DNA from 3 places in the Alteromonas sp. ABE4_545 genome. Region 2 is predicted to be linked to each of the others. Evidence: predicted binding sites of a transcription regulator. Region 2 holds the regulator's gene; each other region holds the start of a gene.
What was found. The regulator FNR, encoded in region 2, switches genes on or off when oxygen is low (the NO sensors DNR and NnrR bind a similar motif). The targets are predictions, from matches to a motif close to TTGATCTAGATCAA.
Positions count from the first base shown of each region.

Region 1: a site for FNR is predicted at 5,924-5,937, ahead of ACXAH6_RS05300 (DUF3149 domain-containing protein). Genes of this name have one in related genera too.
Region 3: a site for FNR is predicted at 3,722-3,735, ahead of hemN (oxygen-independent coproporphyrinogen III oxidase). Genes of this name have one in related genera too.

Region 1 covers NZ_JBSWYY010000004.1:29,262-37,429, reverse strand. The annotation lists gene ACXAH6_RS05320 (Hpt domain-containing protein) at 1-311, opposite strand, end outside; gene ACXAH6_RS05315 (M16 family metallopeptidase) at 467-3,289, shown strand; gene gshA (glutamate--cysteine ligase) at 3,399-4,994, shown strand; gene ACXAH6_RS05305 (transglycosylase SLT domain-containing protein) at 5,066-5,704, shown strand; gene ACXAH6_RS05300 (DUF3149 domain-containing protein) at 6,139-6,258, shown strand; gene smrB (endonuclease SmrB) at 6,416-7,033, opposite strand; gene prmB (50S ribosomal protein L3 N(5)-glutamine methyltransferase) at 7,232-8,167, shown strand.
Region 2 covers NZ_JBSWYY010000022.1:9,064-17,231, forward strand. The annotation lists gene sseA (3-mercaptopyruvate sulfurtransferase) at 1-343, shown strand, start outside; gene cobB (Sir2 family NAD+-dependent deacetylase) at 340-1,062, shown strand; gene ACXAH6_RS16110 (LysE family translocator) at 1,087-1,713, shown strand; gene ACXAH6_RS16115 (glucosaminidase domain-containing protein) at 1,887-2,630, shown strand; gene ACXAH6_RS16120 (DUF2987 domain-containing protein) at 2,627-3,262, shown strand; gene rssA (patatin-like phospholipase RssA) at 3,301-4,212, opposite strand; gene ttcA (tRNA 2-thiocytidine(32) synthetase TtcA) at 4,217-5,161, opposite strand; gene uspE (universal stress protein UspE) at 5,247-6,170, opposite strand; gene fnr (fumarate/nitrate reduction transcriptional regulator Fnr) at 6,323-7,063, opposite strand; gene ACXAH6_RS16145 (sulfite exporter TauE/SafE family protein) at 7,091-7,759, opposite strand; gene ccoS (cbb3-type cytochrome oxidase assembly protein CcoS) at 7,756-7,950, opposite strand; gene ACXAH6_RS16155 (heavy metal translocating P-type ATPase) at 7,947-8,168, opposite strand, start outside.
Region 3 covers NZ_JBSWYY010000001.1:254,604-262,771, forward strand. The annotation lists gene modA (molybdate ABC transporter substrate-binding protein) at 1-515, shown strand, start outside; gene modB (molybdate ABC transporter permease subunit) at 512-1,216, shown strand; gene ACXAH6_RS01220 (ATP-binding cassette domain-containing protein) at 1,213-2,292, shown strand; gene hemN (oxygen-independent coproporphyrinogen III oxidase) at 2,278-3,660, opposite strand; gene ACXAH6_RS01230 (TonB-dependent receptor) at 3,797-6,355, opposite strand; gene ACXAH6_RS01235 (histidine phosphatase family protein) at 6,657-7,328, shown strand; gene ACXAH6_RS01240 (acyl-CoA dehydrogenase family protein) at 7,343-8,168, shown strand, end outside.

The DNA.
Region 1 (8,168 bases), on a different contig from region 2:
AAAGACGCCTGCAATACATCAACAAACTGGTCGAAGTCAGGTGGGGTACTTTGGGTTTCACGCAGGTGTTGCTCAATCACTTTGCTTTGTTGATGTAGGGCAACAAAACCCAAATTACCCGCTACGCCTTTTAGTGTGTGCACAAGTACAGTGGCATCTTGCCACGCGCCTTCATTAAATTGTGCATTCAAGCGTTCGGGCGCACTTTGATATTCAAGAATAAACTTATCCAGTAACTTAAATAAAAGCTCTCGGTTACCACTTAATTGGTTGAGACCAAAATTTAAGTCAAACAAGATTTCTGTGCTCACAATTTCATTCCGTGTGGTTGACGCTTTGTAAGCTAAGTGTATTCCAATATGTAATAAATTGATACAAAGCTGCGTCGGATTATGCGGTAAAGCCTTGCTATTTCTGATAGTCTTCGGCAGTTTACAATTAGAGAATAACCAGTGAAGGAATCAATATGAGGTTCACCATAGCAGCGCTAGTCACCTCCGCGGTGATGTTGTCAGGCTGTCAGCAGATGTCTCAGCAGGAAGTTAAAGAGACCCAATCCGCCTCTGCTCACTCTGTATCAATCCCCTATGAAAAGTACACATTAGACAATGGTCTCACTGTCATTTTGCATGAAGACCATTCAGACCCAATTGTCCATGTTGATGTGACTTATCACGTAGGCTCGGCGCGAGAAGAGTTAGGCAAATCCGGCTTTGCTCACTTTTTTGAACACATGATGTTCCAAGGTTCGCAGCACGTAGAAGATGAAGAACATTTTAAAATCGTGACGGAAGCGGGTGGTAATATGAATGGTACCACCAATACCGATCGCACGAATTACTTCCAGACCGTACCTGCAAACCAACTCGAAAAGATTTTATGGCTTGAGTCTGACCGCATGGGCTTCTTGCTACCAGCGGTTACAGAAGAGAAGTTTGAAGTACAGCGTGAAACGGTGAAAAACGAGCGTGGTCAACGCGTCGATAATCAACCTTACGGGTTACGTCACGAGCGCACGGGCGAAGCCTTGTACCCAGTAGGCCACCCTTATTCGTGGACGACAATTGGTTACGTTGAAGATTTAGACCGCGTTAACGTGAACGATCTCAAAGCCTTTTTTAAACGTTGGTATGGCCCAAACAACGCAACACTGACCATTGGTGGTGACATCGATGTGAAACAAACAAAAGCGTGGGTTGAAAAGTATTTCGGCGAAATCCCTCGTGGCCCTGAAGTGGCTGAACCTGAACCACAGATGGTGACGCTGGAAGAAGACCGCTATATTACGCTAGAAGACAATGTGCATCTTCCTTTGTTGCAAATCACATTCCCTACCGTGTATGCCCGTCATCCTGATGAAGCGCCTCTTGATGTGTTGTCAGATATTTTAGGTGGCGGTAAAACGTCACTGTTATATAAAAATATGGTGAAAGGCGGTGATGCCGTGCAGGCTGGGGTGTCTCATCCTTGTCGTGAGTTGGCGTGCCAATTTCAACTTATTGCGTTAGCAAACCCTGCCAAAGTGACTGATTTGGCAACATTAAAAGCCAGTATGGATGCGTCGTTAAAAGAGTTTGAAACACGTGGCGTAACCGAAGACGACTTAGCACGCACTAAAGCCAGCATTGAATCGTCAACGGTATTTGGTTTGCAAAGTGTGTCGGGCAAGGTGTCTACCTTGGCTCACAACCAAGTGTTTGAAGGCGAGCCAGATATCGTCGCCGAAAACATTGCGCGTTATAACGCTGTCACTCCTGAAGATGTGATGCGCGTGTACAACAAGTACATTAAAAATGGTCATGGTGTAGTGTTGAGTATTGTGCCTAAAGGGCAATCAGCAATTGCTGCTGCTCCACAAAACTTTACCTTACCGGCACGTAATATCGAGATCGAAACTGTAGACGGCGATGTGAAAACGCCTGCGCTGGACAGTGAATTTGACCGCAGTATTCATCCGAAAGCGGGCCCTGCCCCAGTGGTACTTGTACCAGAGTTTTGGAAGTCTGAAGTCAAGCCGGGTATCCCGATGATCGGTGTAACTTCACACGAAACGCCAACAGTGAGCTTGTCACTGAGCATGGAAGGCGGCCCGTTGCTTGAGTCAAAAGAAAAAGCAGGCACGGCAGTGATGATGGCTGCTTTACTCAACGAGACGACTCAACATTATTCAAATGAAGAAATGGCCAATGAAATGGCTAAACTGGGTAGCTCGATTCGCATCAGTGCGGGTGGGCGCTATACGCGCGTATCTTTGTCTTCATTGAGCAAGAACTTCCCTGCAACACTGAAGTTACTTGAAGAGAAGATGTTCAATCCTGCATTTCTTCAAGCTGATTTTGACCGCTTAAAAGCTCGCATGCTACAGAGCATTCAGCAAAGTAGTAAGAACCCATCAGCCCTTGCTGGGCGTGCAGAAAGCGTTGTTTTGTATGGTGACGAGCAGCGTTTGAGTTTGCCAGACAGCGGAACCATTGAAACATTAACGACGCTAACATTAGACGATGTAAAAGCTTTCTATGCAAGTTACTTTAACCCAAGCAAAGCGCAAATCGTTATGGTGGGTGACCTTACCCAAGCTGAAACTGAGTCGTCTTTATCATTTTTGGCTGATTGGGCGGGTGAAGATTACGCTATTCCAGATTATGCACCTTTCCCTGAACATAAATCGCAACACATTTACTTGATTGACAAGCCAGACGCGCCGCAGTCGGTGGTGACAATTGTTAAACACAGTTTGCCTTATGATGCGACAGGGAAGCAATTCCGCGCTCGTTTGATGAACTTCCCCTTGGGCGGAGCATTCAATAGCCGTATTAACCTAAATCTTCGTGAAGACAAGGGCTATACCTATGGCGCACGTTCAGGCTTTAACGGCGGTAAAACCTTGGGATCTTTTGACGCAGGTGCCGATGTTACCGCAAGTAGTACTGGCGCATCGATTACTGAGTTCCTGAAAGAGATTAACCAATACCGCGATAATGGCGTGACCGAGAGCGAGCTAAGCTTTATGCGTAGCGCTTATACCTTGAGTGAAGCGCTTAAATACGAAACGCCAAGCAGCAAAGGGCGTTTCTTGTCGCGCTTATTGCAATATAACTTACCCGCCGATTATCGAGATGAGCAAATGGAGATTATCAAAACCATTTCTCAAGAAGAAATCAATGGGTTGGCAAAAGAGATGCTGAATCTTGACGACGCACAAATTATTGTTGTTGGAGACAAAGCGAGCTTGATGCCACAGTTGAGCGAACTGGATATTCCGATTATTGACATGTCAGTGTCGTTTTAGACTGGTACACTCTCGATAGTTTTGTGCGGGAGCCTCAGGGTAACCCGCACTTGAATTCACAGACAATATCCCTCATCTTGAGGGATATTGCTTTTTATGGATACATGCTTTGACTGCGACCACTCATCAATTTACCGACGCGCTGAAGGCCCTTGCTTCTGATGCGTTTCAATCAGCATTGCCAGAAATAAAACGCGGCGTTGAGCGCGAAACGTTGCGTATCAACCCTAATGGAAGCTTAGCCCAATCGCCTCACCCTCAGGCATTAGGGGCGGCATTAACGCACGACTCTATTACAACGGACTTTTCTGAATCGCTATTGGAATTCATTACGCCGCCAGAGTCTGATGCCAATACTACGATTGGGCAGTTGTGGGATATTCACAAATATGTCACCGGTAATCTCGGTGATGAGAGCCTTTGGCCGATGAGTATGCCTTGCTTTATCGATGATGAAAGTCATATTCCCATTGCGTACTTTGGTGAGTCGAACATTGGGAAAATGAAGCGCGTTTACCGAATAGGTTTGAAAAACCGTTACGGAAGTATGATGCAGGCCATTGCGGGTGTGCATTTTAACTTTTCGTTACCCGATACGTTTTGGCGCGCATGGGCTGAATTTCAAGGTCAAGAATACAGTCAGGATTTTGTTTCTTCACAGTACTTTGCACTGATCCGCAACTACCGCAGAATGTGCTGGCTTATTCCTTATTTGTATGGCGCATCTCCTGCTTTGTGTAGTTCTTTCTTAAAAGGAAAAGAACACGCCTTGCCGTTTGAACATTTGGGCAAGGGCACACTTTACATGCCATATGCCACGTCATTGCGAATGAGTGATTTGGGTTATACCAATAGCGAACAATCGGCACTGAAGATTTGTTACAACCAACTCGACACCTATATAGGTTTGTTGCGCGGCGCCATGTATACCCCTTCTCCGCGGTTTGAAAAGTTCGCCGCCGGCGAAGAAGGGCACTATCAGCAACTTAGTCGCAACGTACTCCAAATTGAAAATGAGCTTTACTCTCCGATTCGTCCCAAACAGCCTGCGGCATCGATGGAAAAACCTACCGACGCTTTGGCGCGTCGTGGCGTGAGTTATATTGAAGTACGCGCGTTGGATGTGAATCCTTTTTCTCCGGTTGGGATTGAGCGCGATCAAATCGATTTTCTCGATGTGTTTTTAGTGAGTTGTTTACTTAAGCCCAGTGCCGAAATGGATGAAGTGCAATTTAAAGCATCAGATGAAAACTTGAAGCGTATTGTACTTGAGGGCAGAAAGCCCGGTTTAACGCTGGTTCGCGATGGCGCTGAGGTAACAATGTCGGCATGGGCAGAAAGTTTGTTTGCTGACTTTTCTCAAGCGGCAGCATTATTAGACCGCGCAAACAACAATACGCGATATAGTGATGCCGTTGCCCGCGAATGGAAAAAGGTGCAAGACCCATCACTGACATTATCTGGGCAGTGGCTAGCTAAATTGCTCGAAGAGGGTGATAACGGCTATGTGGGTCGTGATATTGCAAAGCACTATAAATCAGCGTTTGATGGTTATGACTATCAATTTCAAGACGAAGCAGGGTTTAAGCAAGCGGCGGTTGATTCGTTAGCAGCCCAACGAACAATAGAAACGTCAGATAGTGTGCATTTTGACGACTTTATACGAGACTATTTTGCGGCGCCTCCAGCCAAAAAAAATGCCTGACGAAAACTCGTCAGGCACAAGATTCGTTCCAGGGAAACACACTATGCTAGAACTATAGAGTTGGACATCCTATGAGCAGAAAGTTCAAAAAAATATGCATGTTTTTCTCCGGTGTAGTTGTGACTACGCCGCTACTCCTAGCGGGGTGTGCAACCACTCCTCCAAAAGACATCAGCAATCTTTGTGAAATTTTTTACGAAAAAGACGATTGGTATGATGCTGCAGCTGATGCGAGGGACAAATGGGGCGTTCCTATTCACGTGCCAATGGCGATGATGTATCAAGAAAGCTCGTTTCGCCACGATGCCTTACCGCCGAGAGATTATGTGTTCTTCGGTTTAATTCCATGGGGTCGGGTAAGCTCTGCCTATGGTTATTCTCAAGCCAAAACACCTACGTGGAGCGATTATATTCGCGAAACAGGAAACAGTGGTGCTGATCGCGATGATTTTGAAGATGCTATCGATTTTATGGGATGGTTTATCAGCAAAACGCATAAAGTGAACGGCGTGTCGAAATGGGATGCCTATGCGCAGTATTTAAATTACCACGAAGGCTGGGGTGGATATCGCCGTGGTTCCTACAATGCCAAACCGTGGCTGAAAAAAGTGTCAAGCACGGTGAAATCGCGTTCGCTCCGCTATGCATCGCAACTTAAAACATGTGAAGAAGACTTACAGAAAAGTTGGTTTTGGAAACTGTTTAGTTAAGTGGTAGAGAACTGGGTGGGAAAAGAAGACAGGTGCAACCCCTTGCACCTGTCTAAAGATACGACGCTAGGCCAAGACCGTAAATATCTAACGTCGAACAGGCAGGATTAATACTATTGTAAATGAGAATTGTTTTCAATACTATTTTCGCCATTTTATGCGTTTTTTTTGTTCTCTATTTTTCTTTTGCGTTGAAATACGCAGTCTTTGTTTTAAATTTTGATCTAGGTCATGTTCTTGAAGTCAGGCTCTGCAAGGGTTTGATTTAGATCAGGGTTATTTTTCTCCATTCATTGCAAACTCTTCATATCGAAACAAAACATCAAACTTTTTTGTTTAATCCAACCAAAAACGGTTTTAGGTGTGGTGTTTTTTAACGTAATACGCTCAAAGGTTGACTGGGCAATGCACACTGTTCGAGGTGACGTATGTTTATGACAATGATTAAAGATCCTGTGGTCTGGGGGTCTTTGTTAGGTATTTTCATCATTGTAGTGATGATGGCGTATTACACTTATTTATTCGTGAGCAATAGCGCTGATCACGATAAATAATTGCTACCGATGTTTGTTGTTTGAGGAGACGAACGAGCAGGTTCGTCGCACGTCCTCACTGCCAGTTTTGGCGTAGCTACCTGAACCGAGAGGGGTAATTTGAGCCGTTATCCTTTTAGAGTGCGGTCAGGTAGCTTTTTTTTGCTTGAGTTTTATATCAGTCGTATTGACTGTGAGGATGATTCACATCGAGTAGTACCAACAATGCGCCGTGACCACCATATTCTAATGGTGCTTGGTGAAATGCTCTCACAAATGGGTGTTGTACCAAGTAATGAGGTAGCGCATTTTTCAGCACACCTTCACCAATTCCATGCACAATACAAATACAGTCAATGAGCTCTCTTCGCGCCGTGTCGACGAGCGCTGACAACTCTTGTTTTACCTGCTCCCGCGTTAAACCGTGTAAATCGAGCACGTATTCAGGGTAATAGTCGCCACGACGAAGTCGTTTTAATTCAAAGGTGGGGACGTCTTCACGACAATGTTTCAGCGGGCCATGTTGATTAAAATGCGCTTGGTAAATATCAGAAAAAGCGAAGCTAGCCTCACGCTGCTTGTGGTGTTTTAGTTGTACTTGATTTTTGCCGGGGCGGGGCTTTTTTCTCGGTGGAACATAGGTATCTTGGGTTAATGGTTTTACGCCAGACATTAGCGATGCGAAAGATGGCTCTTCTTGTTCTGTTGAATCTTCGGGGTTTTGCAGGTTCTTGCGAGGCCGCAGCGCCGTGCGATCCATCTTTTTTAAAGCATCTTTAAAAGGAGAGCGTTTCATGTTCAGTGGTCTTTATTGCGCATCGTTAAGGTTGATATAGGGCGATTCTCAACTGGTTGACGGATAAATAACCAGTTCTAATAGAACAGATAAAGTAAATATAACTAATAGCGTAATTTACTGGCCGCTACCTGTTTGGGTTTACGCCAACATTCGGTATGATACCAGCTTTGTCGCAACACATGCACCGCGAGTCTTATGACTGATAAAATTTACCTCGATGAAGCCATTGAAGATCTCCACACTATGTTGGATTTTGTGCGTTGGGCTGTCAGCCGCTTTAACGACGCTGAGCTTTTCTTTGGTCATGGTACAGACAACGCTTGGGACGAAGCTGTGAGCTTGGTTCTGCAAGCTTTGCACCTCCCACATACGATCACACAGCATACTGGCGATGGTCTTTTCGCGTCACGATTAACGCGCAGTGAACGCTCGAAAGTGGCGGAATTGGTGTTAAAGCGTGTGCAAACTCGTTTGCCATTACCCTATATCACCCATGAATCATGGTTCTGTGATTTGCCGTTTTATGTCGATGAGCGAGTGCTGATCCCACGTTCACCTTTTGCTGAACTGATACAAAACCGCTTTGAACAGTGGGTACAACACGAGCCTCGTCGTATTTTGGATATGTGTACGGGAGGCGGCTGTATCGCGATTGCGCTTGCCTACGCTTTTGACGAAGCAGAAGTTGACGCGGTTGATATTAGCACCGATGCCCTTGCTGTTGCCGACGTGAATATTCAAGAACACGGGGTGATTGACCGCGTGTTTCCTATCCAATCCGATTTATTTACTGCGTTGGAAGGCCAACAGTACGATTTTATCGTATCAAACCCGCCCTACGTTGATGCGGAAGACATGGGTGACTTACCCGATGAATTCCATCACGAGCCTGAGCTGGCATTAGCGGCGGGCGAAGACGGTTTAGATATAGTTGAGACTATCTTGCAGGCAGCACCCAAACACTTGGTTGCGGGCGGCTGGTTGTTTGTTGAAGTGGGGAACAGTGAAGTGCACATGGCAGCACGTTTCCCCGGATTACAAGTTGAGTGGTTGTCGTTCGAGAACGGTGGCCAAGGTATTTTCGCTGTGGTTCGTGAAGAGTTAGAGCGTTATTGGCAAGAGAAGGAATAGA
Region 2 (8,168 bases):
CATTCAAGTGATTGATGCGCGTAGTGCAGGGCGCTTTAACGCCGCCGTACCAGAGCCTCGGGCGGGGTTGCGTTCTGGCCACATGCCCGGAGCGTATAACATGCCGTTTACCGAACTACTTGAGCAGGGTAAGTTTAAATCGAGTGCGCAATTGCGGGCGATTTTCGCTGAACTTGGCTTAGATTTATCAAAACCTTGCCGCACCAGTTGTGGCTCAGGAGTCACTGCTTGTATTGTCGGTATGGCTTTGCAGATGGCAGGAGCGCAAGACGTGGCAGTTTATGACGGGTCTTGGTCACAATGGGGAGCGATTGCCAGCCTTCCCGTGGAGTCGGCATCATGAATACCTTACCGCGTATAGTGATACTCACTGGAGCTGGTATTTCCGCTGAGTCGGGGTTAAAAACCTTTCGAGACAACGACGGATTATGGGAAAACCATCGTGTGGAAGACGTTGCTACACCGGATGCGTTTTCGGAAAATCCGTCGTTAGTTTATCGTTTTTACAATTTGCGCCGTCAGCAATTACAACAAGACAGCGTGAAGCCAAACGCGGCGCATGTCGCGCTTGCTGAGTTAGAAGCACTGTGGGGAGATAGACTCACGTTAGTTACTCAAAACGTCGACAACCTTCATGAAGCCAGTGGGAGCCAGCGAGTTTTTCACATGCATGGTGAATTATTGTCAGCACAGTGTTGTACCAGCGGTGATCGTTTTGCGTGGTACGACGATTTTTCTGCAACCACGCCTTGCCCATGTTGTACACCACCACAGCAGATTCGCCCCGATATTGTTTGGTTCGGTGAAATGCCCCTGTATATGAACGATATTTTATTAGCGCTCAGCAAAGCAGATATCTTTATTGCTATTGGTACGTCGGGACAGGTGTATCCTGCGGCCAATTTTGTACAAGTGGCTTTTGATAGCGGTGCACATACGGTTGAGTTAAACTTAACACCCAGCCAGCGCCACGACGTCTTTAATGAGTCGGTTGAAGGATTGGCTTCTGAAATAGTGCCTCAATATGTAGAAGCACTGAAACACACATATTTGCAAGGTTAGAGAGTCGATAACGTGAGCCAATCCATGCCGTATTTAAGTGATTTTATTACCATAGCGCTAGTGCATCTAGTTGCTGTTGCCAGCCCCGGCCCCGATTTTGCCGTAGTGGTAAGGCACAGTGTAGCCTATGGTCGTCGCATTGCGATTATCACCAGTATTGGCGTTGGTCTTGGCATATTATTACACGTAGCGTATTCGTTGATTGGTTTAAGTGTGGTGATTAAAACAACGCCGTGGTTATACCAAACAATCAGCTATTTAGCCGCAGCCTATCTTATTTATCTTGCGTACGGCGCTTTGAGAAGCGGCCCTTCGAGTGCGTCACCAATGGAAGGAGTAGAAGCTGCCAAAAATGCTATTAGTGACAAAAAAGCCCTATGGGTGGGTTTTTTAACTAACGGGTTAAACCCGAAAGCAACCTTGTTTTTCCTATCACTTTTCACGGCAATCATAGATATCAACACGCCAATGGTAATCAAAGCGGGTTATGGTTTGTATCTAGCGTTTGCAACGGGTTTGTGGTTTGTATTTTTATCTTATCTACTGAGCACTTCAAAAGTGGCTTCGCTTATTGGAACTAAAGGCTACTGGTTAGACAGAGCCATGGGCGTTATGCTTATCGCATTGGCGGTGCGCTTGGTCACACTGTGAGCGATCTTTACGCAACGATTGGCGTATTGATAAGCCTAAACTAAGCAATTTCTATTTTGACAGCTACAGTTAATGCATGACTCATAACTTGCCTTTTTGCTGTACAACTAAATTGAGCGTGGTGAATGCACAAAAGAGAAACGACTAAAATTGTATTAATTCTGCTAATTGTCATGGCGTTAATTATATCTTTGGCATGGGTTAGCACCGACAAAACTCCCGATATTATTGATGTTCCCATTTCAGAGGAAGCGCATAAGCCGGTTCCAGACTTCGCAGCTATTAAAGACATCACCGAAAAGAAAAAAGCGTTCTTTTCTTATCTTCAGCCAGAGGTTGATAAACAAAACGAATATTTACTGACATTACGCCATTATTTGCAAACGGTGCAGCGCCAAGTAAAAAATGGCCAAATGCTGACCGAAGATGATCTAGACCGCATCGATTGGTTACGCGATGAATATCGGGTAAAAGAAGAAGCTGATTTAGAAACCGCATTAACAACTTTGTTAATGCGCGTTGATATTTTGCCTCACGAGCTAGTACTGATGCAGGCTGCTAATGAATCGGCGTGGGGGGCTTCGCGGTTCGCACAGGAAGGTTTCAACTTTTTTGGGCTATGGTGCTACCGCCAAGGCTGTGGTTTTGTGCCGTCTCGACGCAATAAAAATGCCAGCCATGAAGTGGCGAAATTTGATAATGTGTCTAAAGCCACATACACCTATATGCGCAATTTAAACCGACATAACGCGTATAGAGAGTTACGCCAGATTCGTGCGTCTTTACGCCGTAATCAAATGCCAATTACTGGCTTGGCCTTGTCTGAAGGCTTAATGAGTTACTCGGAGCGCGGGGCGGCTTATGTAGAAGAGCTACAAGACATGATGCGATTTAATCAGGAGTACATTACGGAATGAAAGGCGTATGGATGCTTAGCGCAGTGTTAGCCACAATGAGTGTGGCTCACGCTGAAACGTTAGACCTTGAATACAAAACGTTTTACAGCCATGTCAAAAAGCTCGATAGCGAAGATATGCCAGACCTACAGTTTGCATTTGGTTTTCTTCGAGTGGGAGAGAGCCGGTTGTGTAAAATTAATCGCGCTGAAATTGTGACTTCAAAGCAAACTCTGCCGTTGAATGTGACGACAGAAAGTCGCTTCAGCGTGCCGTCAGATAAAATACTGAAGATGGCTGAAGCTCATGTTCTTGTGGAGTTAGATGAGCCCGCTAATGTGTGTGATATGTCGGTGCAAATCGAAACAAAGCCTCAAGCGCTAAAGCAGGCATATTCTCATGAGGAATTAGTACAGATTGAAGAGCAGTACAAAGCCTTTTTCGATGAAATGGGCGGGTTTTTGTCATTTATGATGCCTGATGTAGTGGGGCTGCAAATTCACTTTACAAATCATTCTCTCAACACCGCACTTACTGATAATTTGCGTATTGAAGACGGTGTTTTATCGCTAACAGACGACTGGCTGGCTACGGGGCAAGCGTTGTCGTTACCCGAGACTCCCTTTCGCATCACGGCAGTCGTAGAAAAGTAGTGAAGGTGTGTGCGTAAGTCACGCAATAAAAAGCCAGCTTATTCTGCTGGCTCTCTTTCATAAAGTAATTGGTATTCAATTTGTTTGGCTAATCGTTCAACCGTTTCTTTACCCGTTTTGCACATTTCTTCAGCGCGATGAAACTCCATCAAACCCACGTCGGTAAGCTGCGGTTCAAATAGAAGATCGGGTGGCTCACCTGCCAACCTTGAGCGCGTAACCCGTGCTTGAAGAATTTCGAGCGAATTACTCATCACACTCAAAATGCCGGGAGCTTGGCGCTTTTCCGATTTGTCTTCTGGCGTAAACCATTGACGTACAACATCTTGTCCTCGCTTGAGAAAGTGCTCGGCCTTTTCGTTGGTTTCTTCGTGCTCTACGGCTTGTTTCGCCAGTCGAATAGGGCGTGAATCAGCGTTGAGATTAATGGCGATCACAAAATCTGCCCCCAGCTGACGGCATAAATTTACCGGCACAGGGTTAACCACGGCACCGTCAACCAACCACCTGTCGCCATGGGCGATAGGCGAGAATAATGCTGGTATGGCGCAAGACGCTTGTATTGAAGTGCCCACTTCGCCCTTGTTGAATACCACCTCACGGCCCGTGTATAAATCGGTCGCGACACAGGAAAAGGGCTTTTGCATTTCTTCAAAGGTCGGTGCGCAAAACTCATCTTTGAGTTTATCGAATACTTTCTGGCCACTGGCTAAGCCGCCTCTTCGAATTCCCACACCCATCAAAGATAAAACTTGCCACTCGGTAAGTGAACAGGCCCATTCTTTTAACTCTGGTAATTTGCCAGACGCATAGGCAGCGCCGACATATGCGCCAATGGAACAGCCCGCTACAACGTCAATTTGTATGCCTAATTCTTCTAACGCTTCAATGATGCCAATATGCGCCCATCCACGAGAAGCGCCAGAGCCTAGCGCAATACCGATCTTCATACCGTTACTTATCCGTTAAGTTGATGATCTCAATAGAGTCCTCAGTGTCTACGGTTTTTATCTCGGGTGCAAGATCTGGTGCGTCGAAACCAATATCACCATCTTCGACTGGCGTATCACTGCGTTGTACTGCTTTAAAGTCGAATAACTTACTGTCGGCCAAATGGGAAGGCGCAACGTTTTGTATTGCTCTAAACATAGACTCGATACGCCCAGGGAAACGGCGATGCCAGTCTTGAAGCATATGCTTAATGTTTTGGCGTTGTAGGTTTTCTTGTGAGCCGCATAGGTTACAAGGAATGATCGGAAAATCACTGATGGCAGAATACTTTTCGATGTCTTTTTCTGCGCAATAGGCTAATGGACGAATGACAATGTGCTTGCCATCATCGCTCACTAGTTTAGGCGGCATAGATTTTAGCTTGCCACCATGGAACATATTTAAGAATAAGGTCTCTAGCATGTCGTCACGATGATGGCCCAAGGCAATTTTGGTTGCGCCTAGTTCAGTGGCCGTGCGATAGAGTATGCCACGACGTAAGCGAGAGCACAGAGAACACGTGGTTTTCCCTTCTGGGATTTTGTCTTTAACGATAGAGTAGGTGTCTTCTTCGACAATTTTGTATTCAATGCCCAAAGAAGCTAAATATTCCGGCAGAATGTGTTCGGGAAAGCCAGGCTGCTTTTGGTCGAGGTTAACCGCAACAATATCAAAATGAATGGGGGCAATTTTGCGTAAAAACAACAAGATATCCAGCATGGTATAACTGTCTTTACCACCAGACAAACACACCATCACTTTGTCTTGATCTTCAATCATGCCGAAATCTTCGATGGCTTTACCTACGTTACGACGAAGACGTTTTTGGAGCTTATTGAAGCTGTATTTTTGTTTACTTTGTGATGCGGCACTGGCGTCAGTTGCCGAGGTATTGACCTGGTGACTCATAATAGATATCGGGCTTGCCTATAAAAGGCCGGCATTATATCTGAAAATCACCATGGGTTTCACTAATAACATGCACCACGCCAAATTAGCCCTGAATCGGCGACACAAATCCGTCGGGCTTGATTGCCAATACATCACAATTCAACGAATCGATAACATGCTCAGCAGTATTGCCGATGAGTGCAGCAGATAGCCCCACACGGCCTACGGTACCGATAATTACTAATTCAGCATCGATTGTCTCAGCGACTAGTGGCACTACTTTTTCGGGTAACCCTTCGCGAACATGACATTGATCTAACGGGAGCGAATAACGTTTCGCATGCAGTTCCATCTCTTCTAAATGGTGATTTTTCACCGAGTCATTGTAGCTCACGGGGTCAAATTCCGGTACTTCTATTGCTATGTTGAGTGGAGTGCCTGGGTAGCTATTAACCAAGTGCACGTGGCCACTTAGTAACTCGGCATAATCTTTGGCGATCACCGTAATCTTGTCGTTTAGCTGGGCGTGCTCTCGGTCTTCCGTGCCGACGTTTACCGCAGCGATAATGTTGCCATTGTCTGGCCAATCATGTTCGTTAACCAGTAATACAGGAACAGGGCATTTGCGTAGTAAATGCCAATCGGTTGGTGTAAATATCACCGATTTAAAGTCGTCGTGAGCCTTGGTTGCTTTAACTACAACATCGCTTTCATGTTGTAGCGCAGCTTTAATAATTGCTTCGTAAGGTCGGTTGTTCCATTCAACAACTACCTCTATTTTCGCGCTAGTTTGGCTTTGCAGATAACTATTGAGCCATGATTTTCTGTCGGCAACAACGGCTGCACGCATTGCTTCACGTTCTTCAATCGACAACATGGTTGTCATATCGTACGAAAAGTCATATACGGTCATAAACGCTGTTATGGACGCATTGGTTTTTTCAGATAACTCTAGTGCGCGAGAGAGCGCGGGCTGGGAATCGGAATCTGGGTCGATGACGACAAGTAGCGCGTTATAGTTAATCATATCAAACACCAAACAGTTCGTTTACGTAATGTAAGTGTAGGCGTTTTTAAGCGGATTACTAAATAAACTAGTTGTTCTAGATCAAGCGAATAGGGGATTTAAAGCACATTAAATTCGGAGTTTAATGTGCTTATGATACGGGCCTTAGAGGCTTAGCAAGGAATGCTGGTGGTTGGAATATCCATGCTGTGGAGTTTGTCATCCATTGCATCAAAATCGAGAATTGTGATCAGTTTACCTTCAACCTTGATAATGCCTTCTTTTTGAAAGCGAGTCAGCAAGCGAGAAATGGTTTCTACCGTCAGCCCTAGGTAATTGCCAATCTCGTTGCGCGTCATACTCAAATTAAATTGTTTTGACGAAAAACCGCGCTCTTCAAACCGCTTGGATAAGTGGGCGAGAAAATAAATTAAGCGTTCTTCGGCGGTACGCTTGTTAAGTAGCATCATTAAATCGTGGTCATGTTTAATTTCTGCACTCATAAAGCTCATGATCTGATGTCGCAACTTAGGGAATTGTACCGACATTTTGTCTAGGGTTTCGTAAGGTAATTCGCACACCATCGCGGTCTCTAACGCTTGGGTAAAGCTCTGGTGGGCGTTTTCTCGCAAGGCATCAAAGCCAATAATATCGCCGGGGAAATGGAACCCGATGATTTGCTCTTCACCATCGGCATCACTTACGAATGATTTAAAGGAACCCGCTCTCACTGCGTAAAGAGAGGTAAATTTGTCACCGGCTTCCACTAGTTTGTCGTTTTTATGTAATGGCTTTTTACGTTCGATAATATCATCGAGCGACTCAATTTCGGTTTTGTTTAACGACACAGGTAGACAGAGGTGGCTGAAACTACAGCTCTGACAGTGAATAGAAAATTCGGTATTCTTAGCCATAACAATCTTTATAGTCCTTTGGAGACCTTAGTTGATACTATTGATCGCCAAATAAATCAAGTATAAGCCGTAGTTTATCAGAACAAGCGCGATGAGTCTGCGAGTAATTTTATGCTTATACCAACGAGAGAGTGAATGTGCGCCAACATGCATTAAGAGTAGGCTAGGCAGTGTCCCTAAACCAAACGCCAACATCGTTACAGCACCATTAAGCATACTACCAGATGCAAGGCTCCAGGTTAAACTTGAGTACACTAAACCACAAGGCAACCAACCCCAAATAAACCCATAGGGAAAGGCATACAGTGGGGTTTTAAAGGGAACAAAGCGTTTGGAAAAAGGGTGTATTCGCTGCCACAGCAAAGCACCGATCTGCTCCAATCGGCGTAAGCCCATAAACCATTGCCCCAAATAGGCACCCATTAAGACTAGCATGGTGCCGCTTACCACGCTTAAAACAGGCAATGCAAAAATATGCGATGTACTCGCCATTTGTCCGAGTAAACCGGTTAACGCACCGGCGAGGGTATAGCTGACAATGCGTCCTGCATTGTAGGCGAGCGCATAAGGCAACGTTGACCTTTGTTTGGGAACAGCCGCAGACATAGCCACCACAATGCCGCCACACATTCCCAAACAGTGTACGCCGCCTGCCATACCGACTAACAAGGCCGCGAAAAAGTGAAGGTCATTCATTTATTGTTGAGCTTTTGACGTTCTTGGGCGAGCTTTTTCTCTTCAGGAGGAAGATCATCATCAAACAAAATACTGTATCCCTGACGCTCTAAGTCTTCGAATTGCTCAGACTTAACGGCCCAAAAAAATACCCCAATAGCAATGGCAACAATAATAATCGCCAATGGGATCAGCACATAAATAATGCTCATGTTGACTCCTGTTTTAGCAATCGCGCAGAGTTGTATACCACAATGATACTACTCAACGACATGCCAATTACCGCCATCCAAGGCGTGAGAATACCCAATATCGCAAAGGGCAAAATTATCACGTTATAACCTACTGCCCACAGAATATTTTGTCGGATCTTCTGCTTCGTTTGCTTAGCAATGCTGAGTAACTCGGCAACCAGGGTTAATTGTGGATT
Region 3 (8,168 bases), on a different contig from region 2:
TGTTACTGGATGCGAAAAACCCTTCACCAGCACTGAGTGAGTTGTCTAATATGGCAGCCCTGCAAGCCGGCCGTAAACTCGCTATTGCTAATCCGAAACTCGCTCCTTACGGCGCGGCCGCGAAGGAATTGTTGAGCTCATTGGGCGTGTGGGATCAAAGCGCACCTCAAATAGTAATGGGTAGTAACGTATTACAAACCTATCAATATTTTACTACAGGGAATGTTGACCTCGCGCTAGTGGCTTATTCATTGGTTGCGCAAACCGACAACAAAGGCACCTTAGTGCCTGCGTCCTTTCACACGCCGATAGTGCAAAAACTCGCCCTAATGAGTAACGCGGCATCACCAGACATCGCGCAAGATTTTATTCACTTTGTGTTAGCTAAAGCGCAGCAAGCTCAATTGTCTTCATGGGGGTATAGCGCAGTGGCACCAGCTAACGTTAATGCGGCCACCAGTGATTCGAAAGAACACGATACCCAAACCTCACAAACGAGGGGTGAGGCCCTTTGAGTGCAGGGGATGTTCAGGCGTTACTGCTTACGTTAAAACTAGCGTTAGTGAGTAGTCTGTTATTGCTCGTGGTAGCAATACCTTTAGCTTGGGCGTTACACAAATGGCGCCACCCGATTGCTGATGTGGTGCAAGCGGTGGTGGCTTTACCCTTGGTGCTGCCTCCTACCGTGCTTGGTTTTTATTTGTTAATTGCTTTTGCGCCTTCAGGTGTTATTGGTCAAACTTGGTTTTCGGTGACGGGCACACAACTGGCATTCAGTTTCGAAGCCTTGGTGATGGGGTCAATGGTGTATTCGTTACCTTTCGCTGTGCAGCCTTTGATATCAGGTTTTCGACAATTCAACCGACGTTATTTGGTGGTTGCTAACATGTTGGCAATGCCTAAACGTGCTGTCTTTACTCGTGTCTTCATGCCTATAAACATGCCGCATTTTTTGACCGCTTTTGTGCTGGCATTTGCCCACACGATTGGCGAATTTGGTGTGGTGTTAATGATTGGCGGCAATATACCAGGCGAAACCAAAGTGGTATCTATCAGCCTATTTGAACACGTAGAAGCAATAGAGTACGACCACGCACATCAACTTGCTCTTGTCTTGGTTGGGATGTCATTGGCGTTATTGGTGCTGATATTTCGCCTTAATCGACGCCAGCAAAATAGCCAACCTTTCGCAGGTGGTGGGGCGGTGTTTAAATGAGTCTGTCGTTGCGTATTCAGGCCAACGAGCCTGTGCCGATAGACGTAGATATACGGTTTAATTCACCGTGTGACATGTTGGGTATCACTGGACCTTCAGGTGCGGGAAAGTCCAGTTTGTTAAGCGTGCTTTCTTGTACAACTGCAATTGAAGCCCAAGGCCAATGGGATGGTAACGACCTTAGGGAGCTTCAAGCCAAAGCGGGAGAAATACACTTATTGTACCAAACACCGGTCTTGTTCCCGCATCTCAACGTGCGCGATAACCTGGCGCTTGCTACCGATTTTGCGCGCAACCGGCCCAGCGTTAAAAGCAGGGAATTAGCAAAAGGCGAAATACAACCCACACTGCATCAAGTAGCAGAGGTGTGCGAGTGTGCGCATTTGCTCGAAAAGTCGGTGTTTACGCTGTCAGGTGGAGAGGCGCAACGCGTGGCACTGGCCAGAGGCATATTAGCCGCGCCGCGATGGTTATTGTTAGATGAAGCCACAAGCGCAATGGACAGTGCAATGAGTCAGCGTATTCTCGCTAGGCTAAGGCATTATGTTGACGCGGGATTGTTTAAAGTAGTGATGGTGTCGCATCAGCTTGCTGATATAGCGTTGTATTGTGATCAGGCTGTGGTGTTATCTGGTGGTAAAATTGAGCACTCAGGTCACGCACAAGCCTTAGTTGCCCAATACCAAAGCCAGCATACAGTACCGCGTTTTAGCGTACTTACCGGCACTCTTTGTGACAACAATCAAACAGACGCTGAATATGGGCTAATGCAATGTGTTGTGGCGCAACAGACTCTGTACGTTGCCAACCCTGTACGCGTGGGTGAAAAGGTGCATGTGAAAGTGAATGCAGACGCCGTTAGCCTTGATTTGCACACAGGGCATGAGTCGTCGATGTTAAATGCGTTACAAGCGACTATTGAGACCATCGCTTTGGTGTCTGAACATCAAGCTCTGGTGACACTGACCGTGGGGGACCAACCCTTGTATTCCCTGATTAGTCGTTTGTCGTTAGAGCGAATGCAGTTAACTCTCGGGCAGTCTGTCACTGCCCGGTTCAAATTAGATCACGCGTGAGTAACGTTGCTGGTTTAAGTTTTGTGCCAGATAGGCGTCAAACGCCATGCATATCATACGGATAAGCAGGCGGGCTTTGGGCGCAACCTGAATACTGTTGTTTGATACTGTGACTAATTGGTCTTGGATATAAGGCGCAAGTCTCGCTAAGTCTTCTGCGAAGTAATCAGTAAAACAAATCTGATATGTTTGTTCTATTGCCTTCATGTCGAGATGCAAATTACACATCAGGGTTTGGATCACGTCACGACGTATCATGTCATCTTTATCTAATACAGCGCCCTTTACCGTGATGTTTTGTTTTGCGTCTATGGCGCTGTAGTAGTCGTTCAATGTCTTAGGGTTTTGTGCATAAACATTATTCACCGCACTGATTGAAGACACACCCAAGGCCAGTAAGTCTAAGTCACCTTGCGTGGTGTAGCCTTGGAAATTGCGATGTAAATAGCCCTTGCGCTGAGCAACAGCCAGTTCATCGTCGGGTTTGGCAAAGTGGTCCATACCGATCAGGTCGTATCCTACTTGCGTTAAGCTTGTCATGGCTAACTTCATCAACGCGAGTTTATCTTCTGCGGTGGGTAACCATTCGTCTCGAATTTTCCGTTGGGCGGCAAAGCGGCTGGGTAAATGGGCATAGCTAAACAGTGAAATACGCTCTGGTGATATCGCTTTTACCGCCGCTAACGTGGTGGAAAACGACGACAACGTTTGGTGCGGTAGGCCGTAGATTAAATCAAGGTTCACTGAACGAAAGCCAATATCACGGGCGTAGTTGGCTAGGTCGGCAATATGTTGCGTGCTTTGTACGCGATTGATAGCTTCCTGCACCCCGTAATCTGTGTCTTGCAAGCCGATACTGAGGCGGTTAAACCCTAGTGCCGCAAGCGTATCCAAATAGGCTAAGTCAACAGTGCGAGGGTCAATTTCAATACTCATCTCTGGCGCTTCAACAAAGCGGAAATGTTGCTTGAGCATCGCAATCAAACGGCTTTGTTGTTCATCGGATAAAAAGCTAGGCGTGCCGCCACCTAAATGGATTTGTTGTACCGGCAAGTGAGCAAAGTGGGGAGCGCGATAAGCGATTTCTCGTGCGAGATAATCCAGATATTTGTCTGCTTTTTCGGGGTGACGGGTCACAATTTTGTTGCAACCACAGTAGTAACACAAACTATGGCAAAAGGGGATGTGGATATATAGCGATAATCCAGTCGCCTGACTATCTGCACTCGCTTTGGCTAACAGGGTGTCATCTACGCCGTCGTGAAATTCCAATGCTGTAGGGTAAGAGGTGTAGCGCGGACCATTAATATTGTATTTTTTGAGTAGTGCGCTATCAAAAAAATGATGAGTTAAGGGCGTAGGGGTCATGCTCAATTCCCGATTAGATGGCGTATGGGCAACAGAGTAACGCGGTTTTTATTGTCGGGTATTGATCTTGTTCAAATGAATAGAGGAAACCAAACCCCGTTTGCTACTAACGAGGCTTGGCTTGTTCGCAACAGCGCTAGAAACGCTTGTTGAGGGTAATGCCATATGTTCGAGGCATACCGGGATAGGCCATAATTTTGCCTTTTTGTACGGGTACATCAAAGCCGTTTTTAGCCACGTATTCCTCGTTTAGGGCATTGCGTGCCCAAAAAGTGATATCTGCGTCGTATTCCTCTAACATCCACTGCCAGCGCACGTTAAGTAGGCTGAAGCTGTCTGCTTTTTTGTATGGGTCGTTACTATCGTCTAATAAAATGTCACCGGTATATTGGTAATCTGCTGATAACACATGTTGGCTACCAAACAGTTCGATAGTTTGTTGTAGGTTTAATGCGAAGGTGGTTTGTGGTTCAAAACCTAAGCGATCACCACTGCGTGAACAATAGGCTGCGCCATCTGCCTGTCCTGGGTCTTGTACACCTGTGTGCCACGTGTATGCAACCCAACAGGTTCCTTTTTCAAATTTGTCAAAGTACGCAAGGTTACGCATAAAAGAGGCGTGTACTAGAGTATCTGCGAAGGGATACCAAGTTAGCTCCACTTCGACCCCTTTGGTATTGATGCTACCAGCATTTTGTAAGTTAAACCCACTACCTGTAAAAGTGGTGGCTTGATAATCGTCTAATGTGGTGTAGTGGCCTGCGACATTGAGTCGCAGATTATACGCTTGCCATTCTTGTTTCATTCCCACTTCGATACTTTCAGTGGTTTCTGCATCGAACACTGGGTCTAGCTCAGGTGAAATTCTGTCGGTGTTAATACCTCCAGATTTGAACCCCGTGCCCCAACTGGCATACCACAATTGGGTTGCACTGGGTTGATAACTCAGTTTTACCGTACCGGTAATTTGTTCGTCTTCTAGCTTCTCGTCTAAATCAGGACGTGGGCGAATAGATGACGTGTCTAAGAAATAGAACCCCCAGCCAGCCGATTGAAATGGAGCTAAAGCTGCTAAGTCGCTATTGCTAGGTAGTTGACCGTTGCCCAGTGCAGCAGCCGCATTATAAAGGGCAGTCGCTGCAGCAGTAGGGTTGGGCCATTGTGACCTATCTGACGACATGCCATTAATACCAGGCCCTTGCTCGGTATAGCGACCGGTGAGGGTTTTGTCTTCCCACGTATAGCGTATGCCCGTGGTTAGGGTCATGTTTTCGGCCAATTCCCAGTCGCTTTGAGCAAACAGTGCATAGCTGTTTTGTGATTGGTCAGCCGAGTGAAAAAAGTCGGTGTTTGCTGGCGTTGCTGTTGCGGCAGGCGCGATCAGCCCGCCGGTAGCATTACTCAGTTGATTGATACCGTCTACAAGAGGCTGAATTTCTGCGGCACTGGCAGCGAAAAAAGTAGGGAAAGTATCGCCAATGCGCATAGTAAAGTTAAGGTCTAACGCTTGATGAAAATAAAAGCCGCCAAAAATCGCCCGCACGTTATCACCGTCGTAATGTAAACGCAGCTCTTGAGACGTACTGCGCTGCTCGGCGTCGTTTATTGTGGTCAGGAGGTTGGCATTAGTGAAATCTGAATCGATTTCATCGTAACTATCAAAAGCTCGCAGTGCTGAAATACTCACAAGTGACCAGTCGTGAGTAAGTTGCCAGTTAACTTCAGCTGAAAGGCCGCGATCTTCCATTTTTGATGTTGGCAGTTGGCTTAAGGCGGTTTTAAAGTCATAAAAGTCGTCGCGCGTGAACAGTGTTGCATTGAGCAACGGCGACATTAACAATGCATCAGTGCCGTATTTCCCTTCAATTTCATTCGCTTCGCGATTGTCTTGCCAGGTTAATGCGGCGCAGCAATGTTCATTGAGTTCAGCGTAATCGGCAATCACTCTCACAGACAAATTATCTGTCGGGGTATAAAGCGCTTGCGCTCTAAAGCCCGAACGGTCACGGTTATTTAAGGTGTTATCGCCTAGGTATACATCGTCTACCCAGCCGTCTCGGTTTGAGGTAAATCCGGAAAAGCGCAGTGCCAGTACGTTGTCGATGGCGTTGAATGAACTAGCCGCCGCGAGGTTGAGCAAATTGTAATTACCTACTGTAACTCGCACAAACCCATCGCCATTTTCAAAACTGGGAGCTTTGGTTCGCATTACCACTGCCCCAGAAGGGGTGTTTTTACCGAACAAGGTGCCTTGTGGGCCACGTAGTACTTCTACCGCTTCAACATCGACCAAATCGTTGATCACTGAGTTTTGACGAGGGCGATATACACCATCGACATAGAGGCCGACTGAAGACTCAAAGCCAAAGTTTTGGGTGGAAGTCCCAATGCCGCGAATAGAAAAACCTGAGTTGGTGGCACTTTGACTTTGAAAAGCCTGGAACGCAGGTACGTAACCTTGTAAATCATAGAGGTCGAAAGACACGGTTTCTTCTAAATCACGACCACTTAAAGCGGTTACCGCGATAGGCACTTCTTGTAAATTCTGTGTGCGCTTTTGGGCCGTAACTTCAATGGTTTCAAGTTGGTTATTTGATGTTTGCGCAAGGCTCACGTGGCTCGCACAGCACAGCGCAATTGCGGTGAGTGGTGTTGAAAGAGATTTAACGTGAAAAGAACGTGGGGATCTAAGCATGGGATGTATCCAAATTCCGTGCAAAAAGCTAGTGACTAAAGATAGTTATTTTTATTGGTGCCCAAGGCATGGGGCTATTTTTAAGCTTACGTTAACGTAAATTAATGACAGTATCATAACGATATTCGTCAAAAATGTATCGAATTGTAAGTCTCTCGGCCTGTTGTTTTGCGCGAGCGCAAAGATTTTACCCGTCAAACTATAGTTTTTCTGAATCTAAACTCATTCACCTTATCAATTAAACTTATGCGTTAATTTTTTCTACTATGGTTAACATTGTTGTTACAAGTGGAAGGGCGTAATGGGAAAAGTGTATCTCGTGAGGCATGGACAAGCCTCCTTTGGCGCAGATAATTACGATAAATTGAGCGATGTTGGGCATCAACAAGCGCTATGGTTAGGCGAGTACTTCCGAGAGCGCAACCAAGCCTTTGACGCCGTATGGTGTGGCGATATGGTGCGTCACCAAGAAACCGCCCAAGGCATCTGTCGCGGCGGAGATTATCACCATGAGTTTTCTGTTCACACGGGTTTAAATGAATTTAATTTTCAATCGGTTGCCAACGCCTTTATCAGCGTTAACCCATCTCAGGCAGTTACAGCCAATGCCCCCCGAGAAGCTTACTATCGGTTGCTACGTCAAGCCATGTTGGCGTGGGCAGCGGGTGTGTTAGATACCCAAGGTATTGACGAGACCTGGGACCATTTTAAACACCGTGTCACTGATGCGCTGATTGCCATTCAACAACAAAAAGGCACTCAACTGGTGGTGAGTTCAGGTGGGGCAATGGCCATGATGATGGGGTTGATGCTCGATTATCCGGCTGCGTCTGTTATCAATGTCAATTTACAAATTCGCAATGCCAGCTTTGCAGAGTTGTTCGTAAATCGCGAACGCGCGCAGCTCGGTAGTTTTAATAATATTCCGCATCTGGACCAGCCTTCGCGCCAGCATGCCATTACCTACAGTTAATCTGGAGTAACGTTATGGACTTCGAATACAGTGACAAAACACAAGCGCTTATCGAGCAAGTAGACAACTTTATGCAGGCGCATATTTTCCCCATCGAAAAGGAATATATCGAAGCGGTGGAAAACGCAGAGGACAAATGGACCACACTGCCTTTGATGCATGAGTTAAAACAAAAGGCCAAAGATGCGGGTTTGTGGAACTTGTTTTTAACCAAAGAATACGCGCCCTATGGTGCAGGATTAACGAACTTGGAATACGCGCCCTTGTGCGAGCTAATGGGGCGTGTGACTTTCAGTGCAGAAGTATTTAATTGTAGTGCGCCCGACACCGGCAATATGGAAGTGCTGGCCAAATACGGCAACCAAGAGCAGAAAAAGCAATGGCTGGAGCCGCTGTTAAACGGTGAGATCCGCTCGGCGTTTGCCATGACGGAACCCGCTGTTGCCAGTAGTGACGCGACCAATATTGAAACAGCGATTGTGCGTGATGGCGATGACTACGTGATCAATGGCCGAAAGTGGTACACCAGTGGTGCGATGAACAGTAATTGCCAGATTATGGTGGTGATGGGGAAAACCGACGTGAATGCGCCCAAGCATGCGCAACAGTCGCAAATATTGGTGCCAATGAACACGCCGGGTGTAACGGTAGTGCGTCCTATGGCAGCTATGGGCTATCTCGATGAGCCAATTGGTCACGCGGAAGTGTTGTTCGACAATGTGCGCGTGCCAGCCAGTCACCTTTTGGTTGGTGAAGGTCAGGGGTTTGCTATCGCGCAAGGGCGTTTAGGTCCGGGCCGTATTCACCATTGTATGCGCTTGATCGGATGCGCCCAGCGAG